One region of the Serratia sp. Ae19-1 genome, then DNA from elsewhere that is predicted to be linked to it. Evidence: predicted binding sites of a transcription regulator. Region 1 holds the regulator's gene; each other region holds the start of a gene.
The links. Region 1 encodes CRP, which controls carbon source genes, mostly activating them, when cyclic AMP is high. Its sites were predicted from a motif close to ATGTGANNNNNNTCACAT; they were not measured.
Positions count from the first base shown of each region.

Region 1 (7,717 bases):
CAGTTCACAGAACAGCTCACCGCCGCGCGCCGAGATCTGCCGGGCATGCAAGCGATGGCGGCCGAGACGCGCCGTCCAGTAAGGCATCAGCGTGCAGTGTGTGGAGCCGGTGACCGGATCCTCGCCGCCGTCGAGGGTGAAATAGCGCGACACAAAGTCCACCGCGTCACCCGGCGCGGTGACGATCACCGCCCGCCCGGCCAGTGCGATCAGCGCGGGAATGTCCGGCCGCAGCGCGCGCACCTGCGCCTCGTTTTCCACCACCACCAGCAGCGCTTTCGCCTGCCACACTTCTTGCGGCTGCACGCCCAACAGCGCCGAGAGGCCCGCCGGCTCGGCGACTTTCTGCGGCGGCCGGGCGGGGAAATCAAGCACCAGTCGCTCCCGGTCCTGCGCATCGCGCTTGACGAACAGCTCGCCGCTGGCCGAACGGAAGCGAATATCCTGCAGCGCCGGGTTAACCGCGCTGAACATCACATGCGCCGCCGCCAGCGTGCCGTGGCCGCAAAGATCGACCTCGCGTTCCGGGGTAAACCAGCGAATGGCGGTCATGTCGCCATCATCCCAGACAAAGCTGGTTTCCGGCAGACCGATCTCGTTGGCGATCGCCTGCAGCCGCTCCGTCGGCAGCGGCTGCGTCAGCAGACAGACCCCGGCCGGGTTGCCGCGCAGCCCTTCGCCGGTAAAGGCGACCACGTGATAATAGTTTTCCGCCATCGTTCGCTCCTTAATGCCAGATCAGTAACACACAGGCTGCAGTCAACAACCCCATGGAAACGTTGAAGATAACCCAGGCTTTTTTGCTGTGCAGCCGGCGGCCGATCACGGTGCCGAACGCCAGCCAGATAATGCCGGCGACGATGTTCACCGCCAAAATGCCCAGCGCAATCGCCGCAATGGAACCGTTATACCTGTCGCCCGCCAGGCTGAAACTCGCCACCGCGCCCAACGCCATCAGCCAGGCTTTCGGGTTGAGGAACTGCAGCAGCCAGCCCTGATAAAGCCGCACCGGCTGCGGCGGCGCCACCTCGGTTTCCAGCTTTTCATAGGCGGCGGTGGCCACTTTCCACGCCAGCCACAGCAGGTACAGGCTGCCGAGGATTTTCAGGATCAGGTGCAGCGACGGATAGACCAGGATCAGGCTGCCGACGCCGAAGGCCACCAACAGCAAAATGCTTTGCATGCCGAGCATGATGCCGATCATCAGCCCCAGCGATCGCATAAAGCCAAAGTTCGCGCCGGAGGTAGTCAGCAGCAGGTTATTGGGGCCAGGCGTGATGGCGGCCACCCACAGGAAGCCCAGCATCGACAGGAATAAACTCGGTTCCATGGCACGGGTGCTCCTCACCCAAGGCGCTTTTTTGCAGTATCATTGTTAGTTATTGGTATTGAAGCTAACAGTGCGTCTGGGATCTCACAATAGTCGCCAACAACATTTTTACTCAGCCTATGCATGACGTCTTTCGCCCCCTGACCGGGGCCAGTAATCCGCACCTGCAAACGCTGTTGCCGCGGCTGGTGCGCCGCCGCGTGTTATTGAAACCGCATTGGCAACGGCTGGAATTGCCCGACGGCGATTTCGTCGATCTCGCCTGGAGCGAGGATCCGGCGCAGGCGCGCGACAAACCGCGCGCAGTGCTGTTTCATGGCCTGGAAGGCAGCTTCTACAGCCCCTACGCGCACGGCCTGCTCAACGCCTGGCGCGAGCGCGGCTGGCTCGGCGTGGTGATGCACTTTCGCGGCTGCAGCGGCGTGCCCAACCGCAAGCAGCGCATCTACCACTCCGGTGAAACCGAAGACGCGCGCTTCTTCCTGCGCTGGCTGCGCGACAGCTACGGCGAGGTGCCGACCGCGGCGGTAGGCGTTTCGCTCGGCGGCAACATGCTGGCCTGCTATCTGGCGCAGCAAGGCGCCGACAGCCTGCTGCAGGCGGCGGTGGTGGTCTCGGCACCGCTGATGCTGGAGCCCTGCGCCTATCGCATGGAGCAAGGCTTCTCTCGCGTTTATCAGCGCTACCTGCTGGGGCAGTTGAAACAAAACGCCACCCGTAAGTTGTTGCACTACCCGGACACCCTGCCGCTCAAGCTGTCACAGCTTAACGGCCTGCGGCGCATCCGCGAATTCGACGACGCCATCACCTCGCGCATTCACGGCTTCAGCGACGCTATCGACTATTATCGCCGCTGCAGCGCCCTGCCGCTGTTGCCGGCTGTCCAGACGCCGCTGCTGATCATCCATGCGAAGGACGATCCCTTCATGACCCATGAGGTGATCCCCGACGTCGCCGGCCTGCCGCGCAATATCGAATACCAGTTGACCGAGTACGGCGGCCACGTCGGCTTCGTCGGCGGCACGCTGAAAAAACCGCACATGTGGCTGGAGCATCGCATTCCGGCCTGGCTTTCCCCTTATCTGGACATCCCGACGTGATCATTCCCTGGCAAGAGCTGACAACCGATACCCTGAATAGCCTGATCGAATCCTTTGTACTGCGCGAAGGCACCGATTATGGCGAGCACGAGCGCTCGCTGGAGCAGAAGGTGGAGGACGTGCGCCGCCAGCTGAAAAACGGCGACGTGGTGCTGGTGTGGTCGGAACTGCACGAGAGCGTCAACATCATGCCGCGCGGCCAGTTCCGCGCCGGGCAGGAAGAAATTTAGTGGCGCTCGGTTCTATGACTGACGGAAAAAATCAGGTAACAATGGGGCATTGCAAACCAGCGCGCACCATTTTTTCCTGACATAGAGAGCGTCAACAAGAGCCACAATAATCCCCTGACGCCGGCGCATTCAACACGGAGTGACAACCACCATGTCTGCCAAACATCCCGTTATCGCGGTGACCGGTTCCAGCGGCGCCGGCACCACCACCACCAGCGTGGCGTTCCGCAAAATCTTCCAGCAGCTCAACATTCGCGCCGCCGAGCTGGAGGGCGACAGTTTCCACCGCTATACCCGGCCGGAGATGGACGCGGCGATCCGCAAGGCGCGCGATCTGGGCAGACACATCAGCTATTTCGGCCCCGAGGCCAACGACTTCGGCCTGCTGCAGCAAAGCTTTATCGACTACGGCAAGAACGGCACCGGCCGTTCGCGCAAGTACCTGCACACCTACGACGAAGCGGTGCCATACAATCAGGTGCCGGGCACCTTCACCCCGTGGGAGCCGCTGCCGGCGCCGACCGACGTGCTGTTCTACGAGGGGCTGCACGGCGGCGTGGTCACCGAGCACCATGACGTGGCCAAACATGTCGATCTGCTGGTCGGCGTGGTGCCGATCGTCAACCTGGAATGGATCCAGAAGCTGATCCGCGATACCGGCGAGCGCGGCCACTCCCGCGAAGCGGTAATGGATTCGGTGGTGCGTTCGATGGAAGACTACATCAACTACATCACGCCGCAGTTCTCGCGCACCCACATCAACTTCCAGCGCGTGCCGACGGTGGACACCTCCAACCCGTTCGCCGCCAAGGCCATTCCGTCACTGGATGAAAGCTTCGTGGTGATCCACTTCCGCGGGCTGGATCAGATAGACTTCCCCTATTTGCTGGCGATGCTGCAAGGATCGTTTATTTCGCACATCAATACGCTGGTGGTGCCGGGCGGCAAGATGGGGTTGGCGATGGAGCTGATCATGGCGCCGCTGGTGCAGCGGCTGCTGGAAGGCAAGAAGATCGAATAAGCGCGTTGAGCGCGGCGGCTGGCCGCGCTCCGTCTCGATTACGCCGGCTGGCGGATCTCGAAGCTGTGGGTCACCGTAGCGGCTTTGTTGAGCATCAGCGCCACCGAGCAGTATTTCTCCGCCGACAGGTTCACCGCACGCTCTACGATCTTGTCGGTCAGATCCTGACCGGTGACGATGAAGTGCAGGTTGATATGGGTGAACAGCCGCGGGGCTTCTTCGCGGCGCTCGGAGGTCAGCTTCACCTCGCAATCGCGCACGTCATTGCGCCCTTTTTGCAGGATGGACACCACGTCGATCGCGCTGCAGCCGCCTACCGACATCAGCACCATCTCCATCGGGCTGGGCGCTTTATCGCCGGCGTTGCCGTCCATCAGTACCTGATGGCCGGAGGCCGATTCACCCAAAAACGTTAACCCTTCCACCCATTTAACTCTTGCCTGCATTCTGGTCACTCCGGTTGATTTCTTAAAATCAGAGTACGCTTTCGCATAGAAACAGGCAACGTAACCTGATGCTAATCATGCTGAAGCGAGACAACACGAGACACCCGCCTTACTCTGTGCTACAAACAGAGCCGCAATAAATCTTTCCGGGACACTGCATTTCAGGGAAACGCCCAGAGAAAGGCTCCTTTACCGGTATGTTAACAGAATGTAGCTTGCAGCGCTTACGGCAAGTTAATATGCTAGAGCGACAGCGTATTTTTATGACACGCCTCAAAACTTGCCGGTAGCCCTCGCTCATAACAGCGGCTACAGGCGGGTTTTACAGGGAACTCTGACCCCTGTGACACAAGGCAGCGATAACAACAGAGGATAACAGCGAATGGTTCTCGGCAAACCGCAAACAGACCCTACTCTCGAATGGTTCCTGTCTCATTGCCATATCCACAAATATCCATCGAAGAGTACGCTGATTCACCAAGGTGAAAAGGCCGAAACGCTTTACTACATCGTGAAAGGCTCCGTCGCGGTGCTGATCAAGGATGAAGAAGGTAAAGAGATGATCTTGTCCTACCTCAACCAGGGGGATTTCATCGGCGAGCTCGGATTGTTCGAAGAGGGCCAGGAGCGCAGCGCCTGGGTTCGCGCGAAAACCGCCTGTGAAGTGGCCGAAATTTCCTACAAGAAATTCCGCCAGCTGATCCAGGTGAACCCGGACATCCTGATGCGTCTGTCCGCCCAAATGGCGAGCCGCCTGCAGGTCACTTCCGAAAAAGTGGGCAACCTCGCCTTCCTGGACGTTACCGGCCGCATCGCGCAAACCTTGCTGAATCTGGCGAAGCAACCCGACGCCATGACTCACCCGGACGGCATGCAGATCAAAATCACCCGTCAGGAAATCGGCCAGATCGTCGGCTGCTCGCGCGAAACCGTTGGCCGTATTCTGAAAATGCTGGAAGACCAAAATCTGATTTCCGCCCACGGCAAAACCATTGTCGTCTACGGCACCCGTTAATCCCTGAAAAAACGGCGCAATCTGCGCCGTTTTTTATCTGCTCGCTGCCATGTGGCGTCGTCTGATCTACCACCCGGAAGTCAATTACGCACTGCGACAAACGCTGGTGTTGTGCTTGCCGGTGCTGTTCGGCCTGCTGATCGGCCAACTGCAGCTCGGCCTGATGTTCTCTCTGGTGCCCGCCTGCTGCAATATCGCCGGTCTCGACACGCCGCATAAGCGCTTCTTTAAACGGCTGATCGTCGGCGGTGCGCTGTTCGCCCTCAGCAGCCTGCTGCTGCAACAGGCCCTGCTGTGGCATCTGCCGCTGCCGGCACTGATGCTGGGTCTGGCGCTGTTGCTCGGCGTCACTGGCGAAATCAGCCCGCTGCACGCCCGGCTGTTGCCGGCGGCGCTGGTGGCCGCCATCTTCGCTCTCAGCATGGCCGGCACGGTACCAATCTGGCAGGCGCCGTTGTTGTACGTCATCGGCACCGCCTGGTACGGCTTATTCACCTGGTTCTGGTTCAAACTGTGGAAAGAGCAGCCAATGCGCGAGACGTTGAGCCAGCTTTATCTGGAACTGGCGGACTACTTCGAAGCCAAGTATTCGCTGCTGACCCAACACACCGACCCGCAAACCGCGCTGCCGCCGCTGCTGGTGCGCCAGCAAAAGGTGATGGATCTGATCAGCCTACTGTACCAACAGCTTAATTTCCTGCCGCACGCCAACAACCTCGATCAAAAGCGCCTGCAGCGCGCCTTTCAGGTGGCGATGGACCTGCAGGAGCACATCACCGTCAGCCTGCATCTGCCGGAAGAAGTGCAGAAGCTGATGGAGCAGAGCCAGGCCGAAGCAATCATTCGCCGCAACGCCCAGGTGATCGCCGGCCGGCTGCGCGTGGTGGCGCACGATATTCTCTACCATCAACATTCGAAGCGCTTTTCCATGACGCACGAGCTGGCAGCGCTGGAAAAAATGGCGGCGCAGCATCCCGACAACCCGGTCGGCCAGTTTTGCTACTACCATTTCAGCCGCATCGCCCGCCTGCTGCGCACCCAGCACCCGCTGTACCGCCGCGATTTGATGCCCAGCCAGCACCGCCTGCCGTTTTGGCCGGCGTTGGCCAGCTACCTGTCGTTCAAATCCACCGCCCTGCGCAATGCCGCGCGGCTGGGGGTAACGCTGGCGGTCGGCAGCAGCCTGGGGGCGGTATTCAACCTGCCGAAGCCTTACTGGATCCTGCTCACCATCATGCTGGTGAGTCAAAACGGCTATAACGCCACCCGGGTGCGCATTCAGCACCGTGCGCTGGGCACGATCGCCGGCCTGTTGCTGGCGGCGGGTCTGCTGCAGCTGCAGTTACCGGAAGGGGAAACGCTGAGCATCATGCTGGTGATCACCCTGCTGGCCTACCTGGTTTCGCGCAAGAACTACGGGCTGTCGGTGATCGGCTTTACGGTCACGGCGGTTTACACCCTGCAGCTGCTGGCGCTGAACGGCTCGCATTTTCTGGTGCCGCGCCTGATCGATACGCTGATCGGCTGCGTGCTGGCGTTCGGCGGCACCATTTGGCTGTGGCCGCAGTGGCAAAGCGGGCTGCTGCGCAAAAATGCCCATCAGGCGCTGGAGAACGATCAGGCCGCGCTGCGGCTGATGCTGAAGCAACCCGAGCCGGACGCCGCCTCGCTGGCCTACGCCCGCATGCAGGTCAACCAGGCGCACAATGCGCTGTTCACCGCGCTCAATCAGGCGATGCAGGAACCGGGATTCGCCTCGAACTATCTGGCTGACATGCGGCTGTGGGTCACTCACAGCCAGTTCATCGTCGAGCACCTGAACGCCATGACCATTCTGGCGCGCGAGCACTACATGCTGACGCCGAAGCTGGCGGAAGAGTATCTGCAAACCTGTGAAATCGCGCTGCAAAGCTGCCAGCAGCGGCTGGAATACGATGGCCCGAGCAGCGACAACAGCGGCATCATGCAGCCGCCGGACCTGCATCCGGACATGCCCGTCACCGAGATGGAGCGCCATCTGCGGCGCATCCTGTCGCACCTGAGCGTGATGCATACCATTTCGTCGCTGGCCTGGCGCCAGCGCCCGCACCACGGCATCTGGCTCAAACGCAAACTGCGCGATCAATAAGGGCGCGGCATGCCGCGCCCCGTTAATCGCCGCACGGGCTTCAGGCGTTGATCACGTCCTGCACCGCCAGCTCGAACAGCGCCATGCCGGCTTCGATATCCTGCAGCTCCACCACCAGCGACGGCGCAAAACGAATCACGTTCGGCCCGGCGTTGAGGATCATCAGCCCACGCGCAGCGGCGGCGGTGAGGAAGTCACGCGCTCTGCCGTGATAATGCGGCGTCAGCTCAGCGCCAATCAGCAACCCCATACCGCGAATGGCGGTGAAAATACCGTATTTATCGCCGATATTCTGCAAAGCCTGCACATACAGCGCATGGCGCTGCTCAATGCCGCTCAACACCTCCGGCGTATTGATCACATCCAGCGCCGCCTCCGCCACCGCGCAGGCCAGCGGGTTGCCGCCGTAGGTAGTGCCGTGAGTGCCCACCTGCATCACCGACGCGA
Region 1 covers NZ_JBCHWD010000002.1:951,011-958,727, reverse strand. The annotation lists gene AAIE04_RS09795 (PhzF family phenazine biosynthesis protein) at 1-717, opposite strand, end outside; gene AAIE04_RS09790 (LysE family translocator) at 728-1,330, opposite strand; gene AAIE04_RS09785 (hydrolase) at 1,450-2,430, shown strand; gene AAIE04_RS09780 (YheU family protein) at 2,427-2,660, shown strand; gene AAIE04_RS09775 (phosphoribulokinase) at 2,812-3,681, shown strand; gene AAIE04_RS09770 (OsmC family protein) at 3,720-4,127, opposite strand; gene crp (cAMP-activated global transcriptional regulator CRP) at 4,510-5,142, shown strand; gene AAIE04_RS09760 (YccS/YhfK family putative transporter) at 5,192-7,270, shown strand; gene argD (bifunctional acetylornithine/succinyldiaminopimelate transaminase) at 7,311-7,717, opposite strand, start outside.

Region 2 (7,717 bases), on a different contig from region 1:
CCGCGATTGAAGGGGGCGCGGATAAACAGCTCGCCGTTGAACAGGGCAAACTGATGGCCCAGGATATGCGTGCGTTGCATATCAATACCAACTTTGCCCCGGTCGTGGACGTTAACACCAACCCGTTCAACCCGGTGATTAACGTTCGCGCCTTCAGCGATGATAAAAACGCCGTTGCCCGCCTGGCGGAAAACATGGTGGCGGGGATGAAACAGCAGGGGCTGATCACCGCGTACAAACATTTCCCCGGCCATGGCAGCACCTCCACCGATTCGCACACCGGTTTGCCCCGCGTCGATCGCACGAGGGAAGAGGCTTTTGCCATCGATATCGCCCCTTACAAACAGGCTATCGATCGCTGCGCTGCGCCGGATATGGTGATGACTGCGCATATTCAGTACCCCGCACTGGATAACAGCCAGATCGACACCCGCAACGGTGAAAAAATCACGGTGCCGGCCACCATGTCGCTCGAAATCCAGACCCAGATCCTGCGCAATGAGCTGGGTTATGCCGGCGTAACGATTTCAGACGCGCTGGATATGGGCGCGATTGCCGAGCATTTCAGCCAGCAAGGGGCGGCTGAAAACGTCTTTGTCGCCGGGGTGGACATCGCTCTGATGCCTGTCAGCATCGCCTCGCCGGCGCAGGCGAACCTGCTGCCCGAGCTTATCCGCTACATTGCGCAGCGGGTGAAAAGCGGGCATCTCAGCGAGGCCGATATCGATGCCTCTGTCGAGCGCATTTTGCGCCTCAAATTACGTCATAACCTGATGGGCCATAGCGATAAATCGTGTTCAAACGGCGTTTCGTCTTCCGCGCATCAGCTGGAGAAACGCATCGCCGATCGTTCCATTACCGTCGTTATCAACCGTCAACGTCTGCTGCCGTTAAAGGACAAGGCGCTGCGCTACTTTATTCTGACGCCATGGGGCGAGCAGGCCAAAGGCATTGCGAACGTGATGGCGCAGGAGGGGTATCAGAACGTCGTGGCCGCGAAGGAAACGGAACTGAGCGATGCCCAGATCAGGGAACATATTGCCGGCTGCGACGTGTTCCTGCTCGGCACGCTCTCAACCCGCTTTACGCCTGCCGAGCAGGATGGCGTGGTTACCTCCGCAACCGGGGCGGCTAATGATACCAGTCCTTATCCGGGATGGCTGAAATACGCCGCCGAACAGGGGAAAAAGCGCGTTCATCTTTCACTGCGCGCACCTTACGATATCGTGAACTATGCCGCAGAGGTGGAGGCGGCTGTCGCTACCTATTCCTATTACGGCTATGACAGTGGCGTGTGGCGCGGCCACTCGATGGTATCGCTGGCGCAGGTGCTGACGGGTAAAATCAAACCGCACGGCAAACTGCCGGTTAATACCTGGCATGACTACGATGAGCAAACCAATACCGGCAAGGTGGCGTTCCCTCGCGGGACTGGGCTGAGCTGGTGATGGGATAAGGAGAGGCGTCGTCTGAGAAGGGCGGCGCCGGTCGCTAAACCGCGTTGCGAAAGCGGGCGGTTTCTTGCTCCGCACGCCGCGACATGGGATAACCGTCACTCACGGAAGGAGAACACTGATGCCGACAGGCGCAACAAAATTAGGCGGATGGCTGTTGATGGCCGCCATGCTGGGCGTGGGCGGATGCGCCAAGCCCCCCGAGCCGGAGAAGCCCACGCAGCCCATACCGCCGGCAACGCCGATGCGGGGCATCTGGCTGGCCACGGTTATTGGCCTGGACTGGCCGCCGGCGGCCTCCCTGAAAGCGGCCACCGCGCAAGAGCGGGTTCGCCAGCAGAAGCAGGGGCTGACGGACGCGCTGGACGAGATGGCAAGAGCCGGGATTAACACTGTGTATTTTCAGGTTAAGCCGGACGGCACGGCCCTGTGGCGCTCGAACATCTTGCCCTGGTCTGGGGTATTGACCGGCACGGTGGGCCAGGACCCGGGCTACGATCCGCTGGCCTTTATGCTGCAGGAAGCGCGTCGGCGCGGCATCAAAGTGCATGCCTGGCTGAATCCTTATCGGGTTTCCATGAACACCGGGCAGCAAACGATCGATGCGCTTAACCATACGCTGCAGTCCCCGCCGGCCAGCGTCTATGCGCTGCATCCCGACTGGGTACGCACCGCCAGCGATCGCTTCGTGCTCGATCCCGGCCTGCCCGACGTGCGCAACTGGATCACCAGCGTCGTGGCGGAAATTGTCAGAAACTATGATGTCGACGGCATCCAGTTTGACGATTATTTCTATTACGAAACGCCGCAATCGCCGCTGGATGATGAAAAGACCTATCGCCAATACGGCAAAGGGTTTGCAGACAAGGCCAGCTGGCGAAGAGACAACACGCTGCAATTGATAAAGCAGGTTTCCGCCACCGTGAGAGCGTTAAAGCCCGCCGTCGCGTTTGGCGTCAGCCCGGCGGGGGTATGGCGAAACAAGGCGGACGATCCTGCCGGTTCAGCGACTCAGGCCGGCGCGCCATCGTACGATACGGCCTATGCCGATACGCGCCAGTGGGTAAAACTGGGGCTGCTCGACTATATCGCACCGCAGCTGTACTGGCCTTTTGACCGTGAAATTGTCCGCTACGACGTGCCGGCCAACTGGTGGGCCGAGGTGGTGAAAGGCACGCCGGTCCGGCTCTATGCCGGGGTGGCGCTGTATAAAGTGGGTACGCCTTCCGCCAGCGAACCGGCCTGGACCTTCGACGGCGGCGTCCCTGAGCTGAAAAGGCAGTTGGATCTCAACGAAAGCCTGCCGGGGATGGGAGGAACGATACTGTTCCGGCAACGTTATCTGACTGAGCCGCAAACGCATCAGGCGGTGGAATACCTGCAAACTCGCTGGAAACCCGGTCAATAATCACAGCGTTGGCATCACGAGCCGCGGCTAACCACCGCGGCTTTTTCCATTCACAGGCGCGCCGCTTCCGGCAGCCGTTTCAGGTAATGCACCACCAGCAGCGCCAGCAACAGCATCAGGCTGATGAACGCCGCCACGCCATTCCAGCCGAAACTGTGCCAGAACACGCCGCCGAGGGTACCGGCCACGCTGGAGCCGACGTAATAACAGAACAGATACAGCGACGACGCCTGTCCTTTGGCGCGGCGCGCGCGGCGGCCGATCCAGCTGCTGGCCACCGAGTGGGCGGCGAAAAAACCGGCGGTGAACAGCATCATGCCGATAAAGATCGCCGGCACCTGCGGCAGCGCGGTAATCAGAATCCCGATCAGCATAATTGCGATCGACGCCAGCAGCACCGGGCCACGCCCGAAGCGTGAGGTGAGCGCACCGGCCTTGGGCGAACTGTAGGAGCCGGTGAGGTACACCACCGACAGCAGGCCGACGATCGCCTGGCTCAGGTGATAAGGGTCCGCCAGCAGGCGATAGCCAATGTAGTTGAACAGGGTGACGAAACTGCCCATCAGCAGGAAACCTTCCGCGAACAGCAGCGGCAACCCTTTATCGTGCCAATGCAGTTTAAAGTTGATCAGCAGGGTGCGCGGGCGCAGCGAACTGGCGCGAAAATGCCGCGAGGCGGGCAGGATGCGCCAGAACATGCAGGCGGCGGCGAGGGCGAACAGCCCGATGACGCCCAGCGATACGCGCCAGGAGAAGAAATCGGTCAATACCCCGGTGACCAGGCGGCCGCTCATGCCGCCGATCGAGTTGCCGCTGATATACAGCCCCATCGAGAAGGCGACGAAGCTCGGATGGATCTCTTCACTGAGATAGGTCATGCCGACCGCCGCCACGCCGCTCAGCGACAGGCCGATCAGCGCGCGCATCAGTAAAATGCCGTGCCAGCTGGTCATAAAGGCGCAAATCAGCGTGCAAACCGCCGCCAGCAGCAGCGCCACCACCATGACCGACTTGCGGCCGATGGCGTCGGACAGCGGCCCGGTGAACATCAGGCCGATCGCCAGCAGGCCGGTGGAGACCGAGAGCGACAGGCTGCTTTCCGCCGGCGATACGCCGAAGTCTTGCGACAGCACCGGCAGAATCGGCTGCACGCAGTAGAGCAGCGCGAAGGTCGCCAGCCCGGCGGAAAACAGCGCCAGCGTTACGCGCATAAACTGCGGCGTGCCGCGTTCGATATAGGGGAGTTTATTGTTGAGGGTGGAGCGTTTTACTTTTGGCGCAGCGGCCGCGTCATCGTTGGCGGCCAGCGTCGACGGCATCACGGCCGCAGAACGCACAGGGGTTGTCACAGCGTTTCCTTACCGAACTTCGGGGAGATAACAGACACTTTACAGATGACAAAATGATAGGGAGCGGCTAGTTTTTTGTCTAATATATTAATAATTCAAATTAAGACGTTTTACATATGAATATCGAATTGAGACACCTGCGTTACTTTATCGCCGTGGCCGAGGAGCTGCATTTTGGCCGCGCGGCTGAACGGCTGCGTATCTCTCAGCCGCCGCTCAGCCAGCAAATTCAGGCGCTGGAAGAGATGGTCGGCGCGCGGCTGCTGGCGCGCAACAACCGCAACGTCAGTTTGACGCAGGCCGGGGAGATGTTTCTTAAAGAAGCCTATCAGGTGCTCGATCAGGTCGGGCGCGCGGCGGAAAAGGCGGCGCGCCTGGATCGCGGCGAACTGGGGGAAATGACCATCGGGTTTACCTCCTCCGCGCCCTTTATCAGCGTGGTGTCGCGCAGCCTGCGCGCCTTTCGCCAGCAGTCTCCGCAGGTACATATCAAGATGCGCGAAATCAACACCAAGCAGCAGATCGAACCGCTGCTGAACGGTGAACTGGATCTGGGGGTGATGCGCAACACGCGGCTGCCGGAAGCGCTGCACTATCAGCTGCTGCTGCGCGAACCGCTGGTGGCGGTAGTGCCGGAAGGGCATCCGCTGGCGGAAACGCCCGGCGGCGCGCTGCGTTTTCAACATCTGGCGCAGGAGCCGTTCGTATTTTTCTCGCGTGAAGTGGGCACCGCGCTGTACGACGAAATTCTGCTGCTGCTGAGCAAGGCCGGTATCACCCCGTATATCACCCAGGAAGTGGGAGAAGCGATGACCATCATCGGTCTGGTCTCCGCCGGGTTGGGGGTATCGATTCTGCCGGCTTCTTTCGCCCGGGTGCGGGTGGACGGCGTGCGCTATTTGCCGCTGGCGGAGCCGGACGCCACCACCGAAGTGTGGCTGGTTCATCATCGCCGGCGGCCGCTGACCGCGGCGGCGCAGTCGCTGATGGCGTTGATGCTGAAATGACGTTGAGATTGGGCAAATAAAATTCAATTCACGCTGAAATTGCGAGGAATTTGTGCAGCAAATCACATAACGAATCAAATAGTTGACGCTGTATGACAAAAGCCCCACCATAACCCCTAGTCTTTATTTAGAAGCGCGAAAAATAGTAGGAGCAGGTTTGTGATTGCGGTTGGGCAGCCTGGGCATATTGATCAAATCAAGCAGACCAATGCGGGGGCGGTTTATCGGCTAATCGATCAGCTGGGCCCGATTTCGCGCATCGAACTGTCAAAACGCGCGCAGCTGGCGCCCGCCAGCATCACCAAGATCGTGCGCGAGCTGCTGGAAGCCCATCTGGTCAAGGAAACTGAGTACCAGGAGATCGGCAGCCGGGGGCGGCCGGCGGTGGGGTTGGTGCTGGACACCGAAGCCTGGCACTACCTTTCCGCCCGCATCAGCCGTGGCAGCATCACGCTGGCGCTGCGCGATCTCAGCAGCAAACTGGTGGTGGAGGAACAGCTGCCGCTCGCTGCCGAACACCCCGAACCGCTGCTGAAACGCATCCTGACCGAAGTCGATCAGTTCTTTATCCGCCACCAAAGCAAACTGGAACGGCTGACGGCGATCGCCATCACGCTGCCGGGCATGATCGACGTGCAGTCCGGCGTGGTACACCGCATGCCGTTTTACGACGTGCTGGAGATGCCGCTCGGCCCGGCGCTGGAAACCCGCACCGGCCTGCCGGTTTACCTGCAGCACGACATCAGCGCCTGGACCATGGCCGAGGCGCTGTACGGCGCTTCGCGCGGCAGCCAGAACGTGATTCAGGTGGTGATCGACCACAACGTCGGCGCCGGGGTGATCACCGGCGGCCATGTGCTGCACGCCGGCAGCCACAGCGTGGTGGAGATTGGCCACACCCAGGTCGATCCTTACGGCAAGCGCTGCTACTGCGGCAACCACGGTTGTCTCGAGACCGTGGCCAGCATCGAGAACATGCTGGAGATCGCCCAGCAGCGGCTGAGCGGCTCGATGAGTTCCAGCCTGCACGGCGCGCCGTTGACCGTCGAATCGCTGTGCGACGCGGCGCTGGCGGGCGATCAGCTGGCGCGGGACATCATCCTCGGCGTCGGCCACAGCGTGGGGCGCATTCTGGCGATCATGGTCAACCTGTTCAATCCGGAGAAGATCCTGGTAGGATCGCCGCTCAACCGCGCGGCGGAGATCCTGCATCCGGCCATCGCCTCCTGCATTCGGCAGCAGGCGCTGCCGGCCTACAGCGAGCAGGTCAAGGTCGAATCCACGCAGTTCTTCAATCAGGGCACCATGCCCGGCGCGGCGCTGGTGAAAGAGGCGCTGTATAACGGTTCATTGCTGGTGCAGTTGCTGCAAGGCTAACTTCAGAACATCTTATTAATCCGCAAAAGATTGAGCTACCTCAAGCCCCTACGCGGCAGCATCCCCTAGAATTTTTCCGATAGACTTCCTCGCCGCCGATGCGGCGACACATTGTTAACGGGGCATTCCGGGGCATTTTATTCATGTTGAAGCGTTTATTTGTTACAGGCACGGATACCGACGTCGGTAAAACCGTGGTTTCACGCGGGTTGATGCAGGCGCTGGCCGCCAACGGCCGTTCGGTGGCCGGCTATAAGCCGATCGCCGCACGTTGCCAGGAAACCAGCGAGGGCATCCGCAATAAAGACGCTTTGGTATTGCAGGCATCCTCCAGCCTGCCGCTGTCTTACGAGGAGATCAATCCCATCACCTGTCTGGATGAGGTGTTTCACGCCCATGCGAGCGAGGACATCAACTACGGCGTGATGAGCAGCGGCCTGCGGGATCTGTCGGCCAAAGCCGATACGGTAGTGGTGGAGGGCAGCGGCGGCTGGCGGGTGCTGATGAACGATCTGCGGCCTTACGCCGAGTGGGTGGTGCAGGAGCAACTGCCGGTGGTGCTGGTAGTGGGCATCAAACTGGGCTGCGTCAGCCATGCGTTGTTGACCGCTCAGTCGATCATCAACGACGGCCTGCCGTTGTTGGGCTGGGTGGCCAACCGCATCAATCCGGGGCTGGCGCACTATGCCGAAACCATCGCGGCGCTGCAGCAGCGCATACCTGCGCCGCTGCTGGGTGAGATCCCGTATCTGCCGCGCGCGGAACAGCGCGAACTGGCGCACTATCTCGACATCTCCACGCTGCTGCGCTAGCGCGGTCAGGCCAGCAAAGGGGCCAACAGACGGGCGGAGACAAACAGCCCCAGGCCGTACACCGTATGCACCAGCAGGCTGATGATGCGGCTACGCGTCGGGTTGGGGGTATTCGCCGCCGCCACGCCAAAGCCCAGCGCCGGCTGCATCACGAAGAAAGGCGCCGCCAGGCTCAGCCAGCCGCTCAACAGTGCGACCAGCGGCGCCGGTGCGGCGTACCAACCGATGCCCGCCAAACCGAGCGGGATAAAGGCGAAGGCTACGCCGATCGCATAGTGCAGCAACCATCCTGTCGCTTTTTCTCCTCGCC
Region 2 covers NZ_JBCHWD010000004.1:487,881-495,597, reverse strand. The annotation lists gene AAIE04_RS15020 (glycoside hydrolase family 3 protein) at 1-1,448, shown strand, start outside; gene AAIE04_RS15015 (glycoside hydrolase family 10-like protein) at 1,576-2,862, shown strand; gene AAIE04_RS15010 (MFS transporter) at 2,913-4,181, opposite strand; gene AAIE04_RS15005 (LysR family transcriptional regulator) at 4,328-5,218, shown strand; gene mlc (sugar metabolism global transcriptional regulator Mlc) at 5,378-6,595, shown strand; gene bioD (dethiobiotin synthase) at 6,739-7,407, shown strand; gene AAIE04_RS14990 (DUF2938 domain-containing protein) at 7,413-7,717, opposite strand, start outside.
Region 2: a site for CRP is predicted at 5,269-5,286, ahead of mlc (sugar metabolism global transcriptional regulator Mlc). Genes of this name have one in related genera too.

Region 3 (7,717 bases), on a different contig from region 1:
CCGAGTACCGCATTCGGGCCGGCCCACATGATCTTCGGCGCCACGCCCAGCTGCACATAGCTGAAGATACCGATGGCGCTCACCGCCATGCCGATGATGATGGCTTTCGCCATGTGGGTGCGGCCGGTGATCCACAGATCGCGGAACGCCGAAGTGAAGCAGATCTGCGCGCGCTCGATCAGCAAGCCAAAGCCGATGCCGAACAACATGGCGATGCCGAGCTTCGGCGCATCGAACAGCGTCCACAACGACCAGGCCACCGCCAGGCCGAAGATCGCCATGCCCAGCCGGAAACGGCGACGCGCCTGCTCAGGCTTCTGCGTCAGCGGCGCGGCGGCCTTCACCTTTTGCAACTTGACCGGAATGCGGAACATCGGCAGCAGCGTGAATTTGGCGCCGAAGTAGGAGCCGGCGGCGGTCGCCAGCGCGAAGAACCAGGCGTGTAACGAGAACTGCGGAATGCCGGTGAAAAACGCCGCCAGGTTGCAGCCCATTGCCAGGCGTGCGCCGAAGCCGGCGATGATGCCGCCCAGCAGCGCCTGCACGATGCGAATGCGGTGCTGCGGCTGACGCAGTTTGATGTTGTTGGCCCACAGCGCGGCGGCGATGCAGCCGGCGAACATGCCGATGATCATCCGCCCGTCGATGCGCTCCAGCGGCGTGCCCTGCAGGCCGATGACCTTGAAATAGCCCCACTGCTCGGGGTGCAGGCCGAACCACTGCAGCACATGGCCGCCCCAGCGGGTGAACTCGCCGGTCACCGCCCAGAAGGTGCCGGTCATGCCGAAGTAGTAGGTAGAAAGGATCCCGGCGGCGATCACCGCCGGCAGCGGCGCCCAAAAGCGCACCAGGTATTGAGATTTAAACTGCTGCCAACTCATGGCATCTCCCGTGCATATCATCCGTAAGAAAAAACCTTATGAATGATACGCCATTCAGGGGCGTTTGACGGCAACTTTCAGGCATAAAAAAACCAGCCCGCAGGCTGGTTTTTCAGAGCGCTTCACCGCGAACGGCGAATCAGCGATTACGCGTCGCCGAAACGACGACGTGGTGCTGCCGGTGCGCCGTCATCACGGCGTGGCGCCGGCTTGCCGTCGCGGTTGTAGTTACCGCCACGACGCTCGCCGCCGTTACCGCCTTCACGACGTTCACCGAAGGAGCGACGTGGGCCGCCTTCGCGACGTTCACCGTTGAACGGACGACCGTTGCCGCGACGCTCGCCACCGTTGCCACCGTCACGACGCTCGCGACGTTCGAACGGCTGTGCATCGCCCAGCAGCTGCATGTTCATCGGCTTGTTCAGGATGCGAGTGCGAGTGAAGTGATTCAGGATCTCGCCCGGCATGCCTTTTGGCAGCTCGATGGTGGAGTGGGAAGCGAACAGCTTGATGTTACCGATGTAACGGCTGCTGATGTCGCCTTCGTTAGCGATAGCGCCAACGATGTGACGAACTTCAACGCCATCGTCACGGCCCACTTCGATGCGGTACAGCTGCATTTCGCCAACGTCACGACGTTCGCGACGCGGACGATCGCCGTCACGGCTGTCACGACGGTCGCCACGATCACCGCGACGATCGTCACGGTCGTTGAACTCGCGGCGCTGACGCGGCTTGAAGACCGGATCCGGCGGCAGGATCAGCGGACGTTCGCCCTGTGCCATTTTCAGCAGCGCTGCGGCCAGAGTTTCCATATCCAGCTCTTCTTCCGGCTGCAGTTTGGTCAGCAGTGCGCGGTACAGGTCCAGATCGCTGCTTTCCAGCTGCTGCTGAACTTTCGCGGCGAACTTGGCCAGACGACGCTCGCCCAGCAGTTCTGCGTTCGGCAGTTCCACTTCAGGGATGGTCAGCTTCATGGTGCGTTCGATGTTGCGCAGCAGGCGGCGTTCGCGGTTTTCCACGAACAGCAGCGCGCGGCCGGCGCGGCCCGCACGACCGGTACGGCCGATACGGTGAACGTAAGACTCGGAGTCCATCGGGATGTCGTAGTTGACAACCAGGCTGATGCGCTCAACGTCCAGGCCACGGGCCGCAACGTCGGTCGCGATCAGGATATCCAGACGACCGTCTTTCAGACGCTCCAGAGTCTGCTCACGCAGCGCCTGGTTCATGTCGCCGTTCAGCGCGGCGCTGCTGTAACCGCTGCGTTCCAGCGCTTCGGCCACTTCCAGGGTCGCGTTCTTGGTACGAACGAAGATGATCGCCGCGTCAAAGTCTTCGGCTTCCAGGAAACGCACCAGCGCTTCGTTTTTACGCATGCCGTAGACCGACCAGTAGCTCTGGCTGATGTCCGGACGGGTGGTCACGCTGGACTGGATGCGCACTTCCTGCGGCTCTTTCATGAAGCGGCGGGTGATGCGACGGATCGCTTCCGGCATGGTGGCGGAGAACAGCGCGGTCTGATGTTCAGCCGGGATCTCAGCCATGATGGTTTCTACGTCTTCGATAAAGCCCATGCGCAGCATTTCGTCGGCTTCATCCAGCACCAGGCCGCTCAGGTTAGAGAGGTTCAGGGTGCCGCGCTTCAGGTGGTCCAGCAGACGGCCTGGGGTACCCACAACGATTTGCGGGCCCTGGCGCAGAGCGCGCAGCTGCACGTCGTAACGCTGGCCGCCGTACAGGGCTACCACGTTGACGCCGTTCATGTGTTTGGAGAAATCGGTCATCGCTTCAGCAACCTGAACCGCCAGTTCGCGGGTCGGTGCCAGCACCAGGATCTGAGGTGCTTTCAGGTCTGCCTGCAGGTTGTGCAGCAGCGGCAGCGAGAACGCTGCAGTTTTACCACTACCGGTCTGTGCCATGCCCAGCACGTCGCGGCCGTTCAACAGGTGAGGAATACACTCAGCCTGGATCGGAGATGGTTTTTCATAGCCCAGATCGTTCAGGGCGGAAATGATTGGAGCAGACAGCCCCAGATCAGCAAAAGAGGTTTCAAACTCAGTCGTCATGTACACGTGCCTCATTAATAATGGCAGCCAGTCTACATAACTCGTCGAGAAAATTTTCAGTCATTTTCATTGAAAAGTGTGAACCGGCTCAAATTAGATTATAAAACGAACAAAAAAGCCCTCGCCCGTTAAGGCGATAACTTTGGTTAAAAACCAATGTCCATCAGGCTGATAGGTGTTCGTCAGCTATTGCTGGTCCGATTCCGATAGGTCGTCTTGCTCTTGGCCCAAAAGCGCCAATTCCAACAATGCATAGCGGTGCTCAACGAAGTTGTGAACGTTGTTAGACACCGTCAGTTTGAACAGCGCCGAAGCGGTGTCCTTGTCCCCCAGACTCAGGTAGTGTTTACCCAAATAGAAGTCAGTTTCACTGAGATGCTCAGCGAGCGAAGTGTTATCCGTTGCATCTGCCTTGAGGCGTTCCATCAGCGTTTTTTCGCTGATCTTGCCCAGGTAGAATTCGACAATATTCCATCCCCATTGCCCTCTGTCCGCTTTGTCATAGCGCTGCTGAAGCGCTACCTCGGCCTTCTTGGGATCGATTTCTCGCTCCACCAGATACAGCCATAACGAACGGAAGGGATCGTTTGGGTCGTCTTGATAAAACGCCTGCAGATCATCCTGCGCCAACGGGAAGCGGCCGCCATAATACAGTGCGATGCCCCGGTTTAAACGCGCGTAATTGTAAGTTGGATCAAGCTCTAGTACAGAATCAAACGCTTCATAGGCAGCATCAAAATTGCCTGCCTGCGTTAAGTAAATGCCCAGGTAGTTGAAAACTTCCGGCATGTCGGGACGTATCGCCAGCGCCTGCGAGAAATCATTGCGCGCTAATGCACGTAACCCGAGGCTATCATACAGCACACCGCGCTCATATAAAAGCTGTGCGCGTTCGTCATCCGTCAGTGCCCGGCTGGCAAGAATTTGTTCCATGCGCGCCAGGATCACTTCCTGCTGCAACGTTGGCTGCAACGGGATTGCCAAAACTTCGTCTTTACGCCAATCATGGTTGCTGCATCCTGCCAGCATGAGTGCTGTCGCAACGTAACACCAGCGCAAGAAAGGCTTCATTTCCCACTCCCGAAGACAAACATTGGATGAACGTCCTGTCCTCCGTTTGCTAAAACGCGGGCATCCTACCCGCGCGATACGAACAGCTCCCAACCCCATGGCGGGGAGCTGTAAAACTATCTATACAGTTATTCTGCTTCAGGCGCAGGTGAACCTGCTTCCGGCGCCATCGCTTCTTTGATGCTCAGACGCACGCGGCCCTGACGGTCAACTTCCAGTACCTTAACCGGCACTTCCTGACCCATCTGCAGATAGTCGGTCACTTTCTCGACGCGCTTGTCGGCGATCTGAGAAATGTGCACCAGACCTTCTTTACCACCGCCGATAGCGACGAACGCGCCGAAATCAACGATACGGGTCACTTTACCCTGGTAAATACGGCCCACTTCGATCTCTGCCGTGATCTCTTCGATACGACGGATAGCGAATTTCGCCTTCTCACCGTCGGTCGCTGCGATTTTAACTGTACCATCATCTTCAATTTCGATGGTAGTGCCAGTCTCTTCGGTCAGCGCGCGGATAACGGAACCGCCCTTACCGATCACGTCTTTAATCTTATCCGGGTTGATGCGGATAGTATGAATACGCGGTGCGAATTCGGAGATATCGCCGCGCGGGGTGCTGATAGCCTGTTCCATTACGCCCAGGATGTGCAGACGCGCGCCCTTGGCCTGGTTCAGAGCCACCTGCATGATTTCGCGGGTGATGCCTTCGATTTTGATGTCCATCTGCAGCGCGGTGATACCGTCGCGGCTACCGGCCACTTTGAAGTCCATGTCGCCCAGGTGATCTTCGTCACCCAGAATGTCGGACAGAACCACAAAGTTATCGGCTTCTTTCACCAGGCCCATCGCGATACCCGCAACGGCGGCCTTGATTGGCACACCGGCGTCCATCAGCGCCAGAGACGCGCCGCACACGGAAGCCATGGAAGAAGAACCGTTGGATTCGGTGATTTCAGACACCACGCGAACCGTGTACGGGAAATCTTCCGGTTTAGGCATCATAGCCAATACGCCGCGTTTCGCCAGGCGACCGTGACCGATTTCACGACGCTTAGGAGAACCGACCATGCCGGTTTCGCCTACGGAGTACGGAGGGAAGTTGTAGTGGAACAGGAAGCTGTCGGTCTTCTCGCCCATCAGCTCGTCCAGGTTCTGGGCGTCGCGCGCGGTGCCCAGGGTCGCGGTAACCAGCGCCTGAGTTTCGCCACGGGTGAACAGCGCGGAACCGTGGGTGCGCGGCAGTACGCCGGTGCGCACGTCCAGGCCACGGATCATGTCTTTTTCACGGCCGTCGATACGCGGCTCGCCACGCAGTACGCGGCTGCGCACCACGTTCTTCTCGACGTTGCCCAGGATGTCCTGGATTTCGCCGGCGTCCAGCGTTTCGTCCTGCGCCAGCAGGGTTTCAACTACGCTGTCTTTGATCGCGTCAACCTGAGCGTAACGCTCTTGTTTTTCGGTGATGTGGTAAGCGTCGCCCAGGCGAGCTTCGGCCAGTTCAGCCACGCGCGCGTGCAGCGCTTCGTTGACCGCTGGCGCCTGCCAATCCCACTTCGGTTTGCCGGCTTCGGCAACCAGAGCGTTGATGTTCTCGATAACCACTTGCTGCTGGTCGTGGCCGAATACCACGGCGCCCAGCATCTGATCTTCGCTCAGCACGTCCGCTTCGGATTCAACCATCAGCACCGCACCGGCAGTACCGGCAACCACCAGGTCCAGACGGCTTTCTTTCAGCTCGTCGGTCGTCGGGTTCAGCACGTACTGATCGTTGATGTAACCTACGCGCGCTGCGCCGATTGGGCCGTTGAACGGAATACCGGACAGGCTCAGGGCGGCAGAGGCACCGATCATCGCAACGATGTCCGGGTTCACCTGCGGGTTAACGGAAACCACGGTCGCGATCACCTGAACTTCGTTCAGGAAGTTGTCCGGGAACAGTGGACGGATCGGACGGTCAATCAGACGGGAAGTCAGGGTCTCGCCTTCGCTCGGACGGCCTTCGCGACGGAAGAAGCTGCCCGGGATACGGCCGGCGGCGTAGGTACGCTCTTGGTAGTTAACGGTCAGCGGGAAGAAGCTCTGACCCGGCTTGGCTTTCTTCTGGCCAACAACGGTAACGAAGACGGCGGTGTCATCCATGCTCACCATAACGGCGGCAGTGGCCTGACGAGCCATCATACCGGTTTCGATGGTGACGGTATGCTGGCCATACTGGAATTTGCGAATGATCGGTGTCAGCAAAATTATATCCTTGATTAGCGGCGCGCAATCGCATTGACGACTCGACACGCCTGTGACTCGATTTGCCTTCTCACTACATCCTCGCGACTAATGACAATCCTTATCTCAGGCGGGAGATAAAGCCTCTCATTAGCCGCGCGAACCTCTGTAACGGAAGAACCTGTTTGGAAACATCAGTAATACATTAACCTGATTTGCTTATGCTTCCTAGAAGAAAGGGGCCAAAATAGGCCCCTTTCCACTGAAACTTGCTAGATTAGCGACGCAGACCCAGACGCTCGATCAGGCTGGTGTAACGTGCTACATCTTTACGCTTCAGGTAGTCCAGCAGCTTACGACGCTGAGAAACCATACGCAGCAGACCACGACGGCTGTGGTGATCTTTTTTGTGCTCGGAGAAGTGGCCTTGCAGATGGTTGATCTGCGCAGTCAGCAGGGCAACCTGAACTTCGGTAGAACCGCTGTCGTTAGTACCACGACCGAAATCAGCTACGATTTGAGCTTTAGCTTCAACACTTAGAGACATTGTAATACTCCAGATTATAGATAATAAAAACAGGCGCCGATCTCTAATTCAGCAACCCGATGCATAAGCTGCGCCATTCTACTCTTAGCGCAGTGCGATCGCAAGGCGACGCAGTGCCCCGCCGTCAGTCGAAATGTTCGACCACCAGGCGGCGCGGCGCCACGCGACCATCCTCGGCGATGTCGCCAACGCCGATGAATTTCCGCTCTTCACCCTCGGTGATACGCACCATACCGGAGGCCGGCGCACCGGCCACCTGCACCGGCTGCCCCTGCTTGACGTAGCCCGCCACCACCGGCAGCAAATTCACTTCCGGATAGTTCTCAACCGGGCTGTCCATCGGCATCAGCAGCGGATCGAGCAGCTCGCCGGGGGCGATCGCTTGTTCCTGCGCCTGCGCCAGCAAGGCGTTCAGCTGTTCCAGCGTCACCATGCGCGCGATCGGGTAAGTCGCCACCTGCAGGCGACGCAGATAGATCACGTGCGCGCCGCAGCCCAGCAGCTCGCCGAGATCGTCGGTGATGGTGCGGATGTAAGTGCCTTTCGAGCAGTGGATCTCCAGCTCCAGCTCATCCCCTTCCCAGCGGATAAACTGCAGCTCGTACACCGTGATGCTGCGCGCTTCGCGCGGCACTTCAATCCCCTGGCGCGCATACTCGTAGAGTTTCTTGCCTTGGTATTTCAGCGCCGAATACATCGACGGCACCTGCTGGATGTCGCCGCGGAAGGTGTCCAGCGCCGCGTCGAGCTGCGCCTGGGTGAAGTTCACCGGGCGCTCCTGCACGATCTGACCGTCGGCGTCCGAGGTATCGGTACGCTGCCCCAGCTTGGCGATCACCCGATAGCGCTTGTCGGAATCGAGCAGATATTGCGAAAACTTGGTCGCTTCACCCAGGCAGATAGGCAGCATGCCGGTCGCCAGCG
Region 3 covers NZ_JBCHWD010000010.1:58,470-66,186, forward strand. The annotation lists gene yedE (selenium metabolism membrane protein YedE/FdhT) at 1-881, opposite strand, end outside; gene AAIE04_RS22630 (DEAD/DEAH family ATP-dependent RNA helicase) at 1,028-2,950, opposite strand; gene yrbN (protein YrbN) at 2,940-3,020, opposite strand; gene nlpI (lipoprotein NlpI) at 3,137-4,021, opposite strand; gene pnp (polyribonucleotide nucleotidyltransferase) at 4,150-6,267, opposite strand; gene rpsO (30S ribosomal protein S15) at 6,524-6,793, opposite strand; gene truB (tRNA pseudouridine(55) synthase TruB) at 6,918-7,717, opposite strand, start outside.
Region 3: a site for CRP is predicted at 3,027-3,044, ahead of yrbN (protein YrbN). Genes of this name have one in related genera too.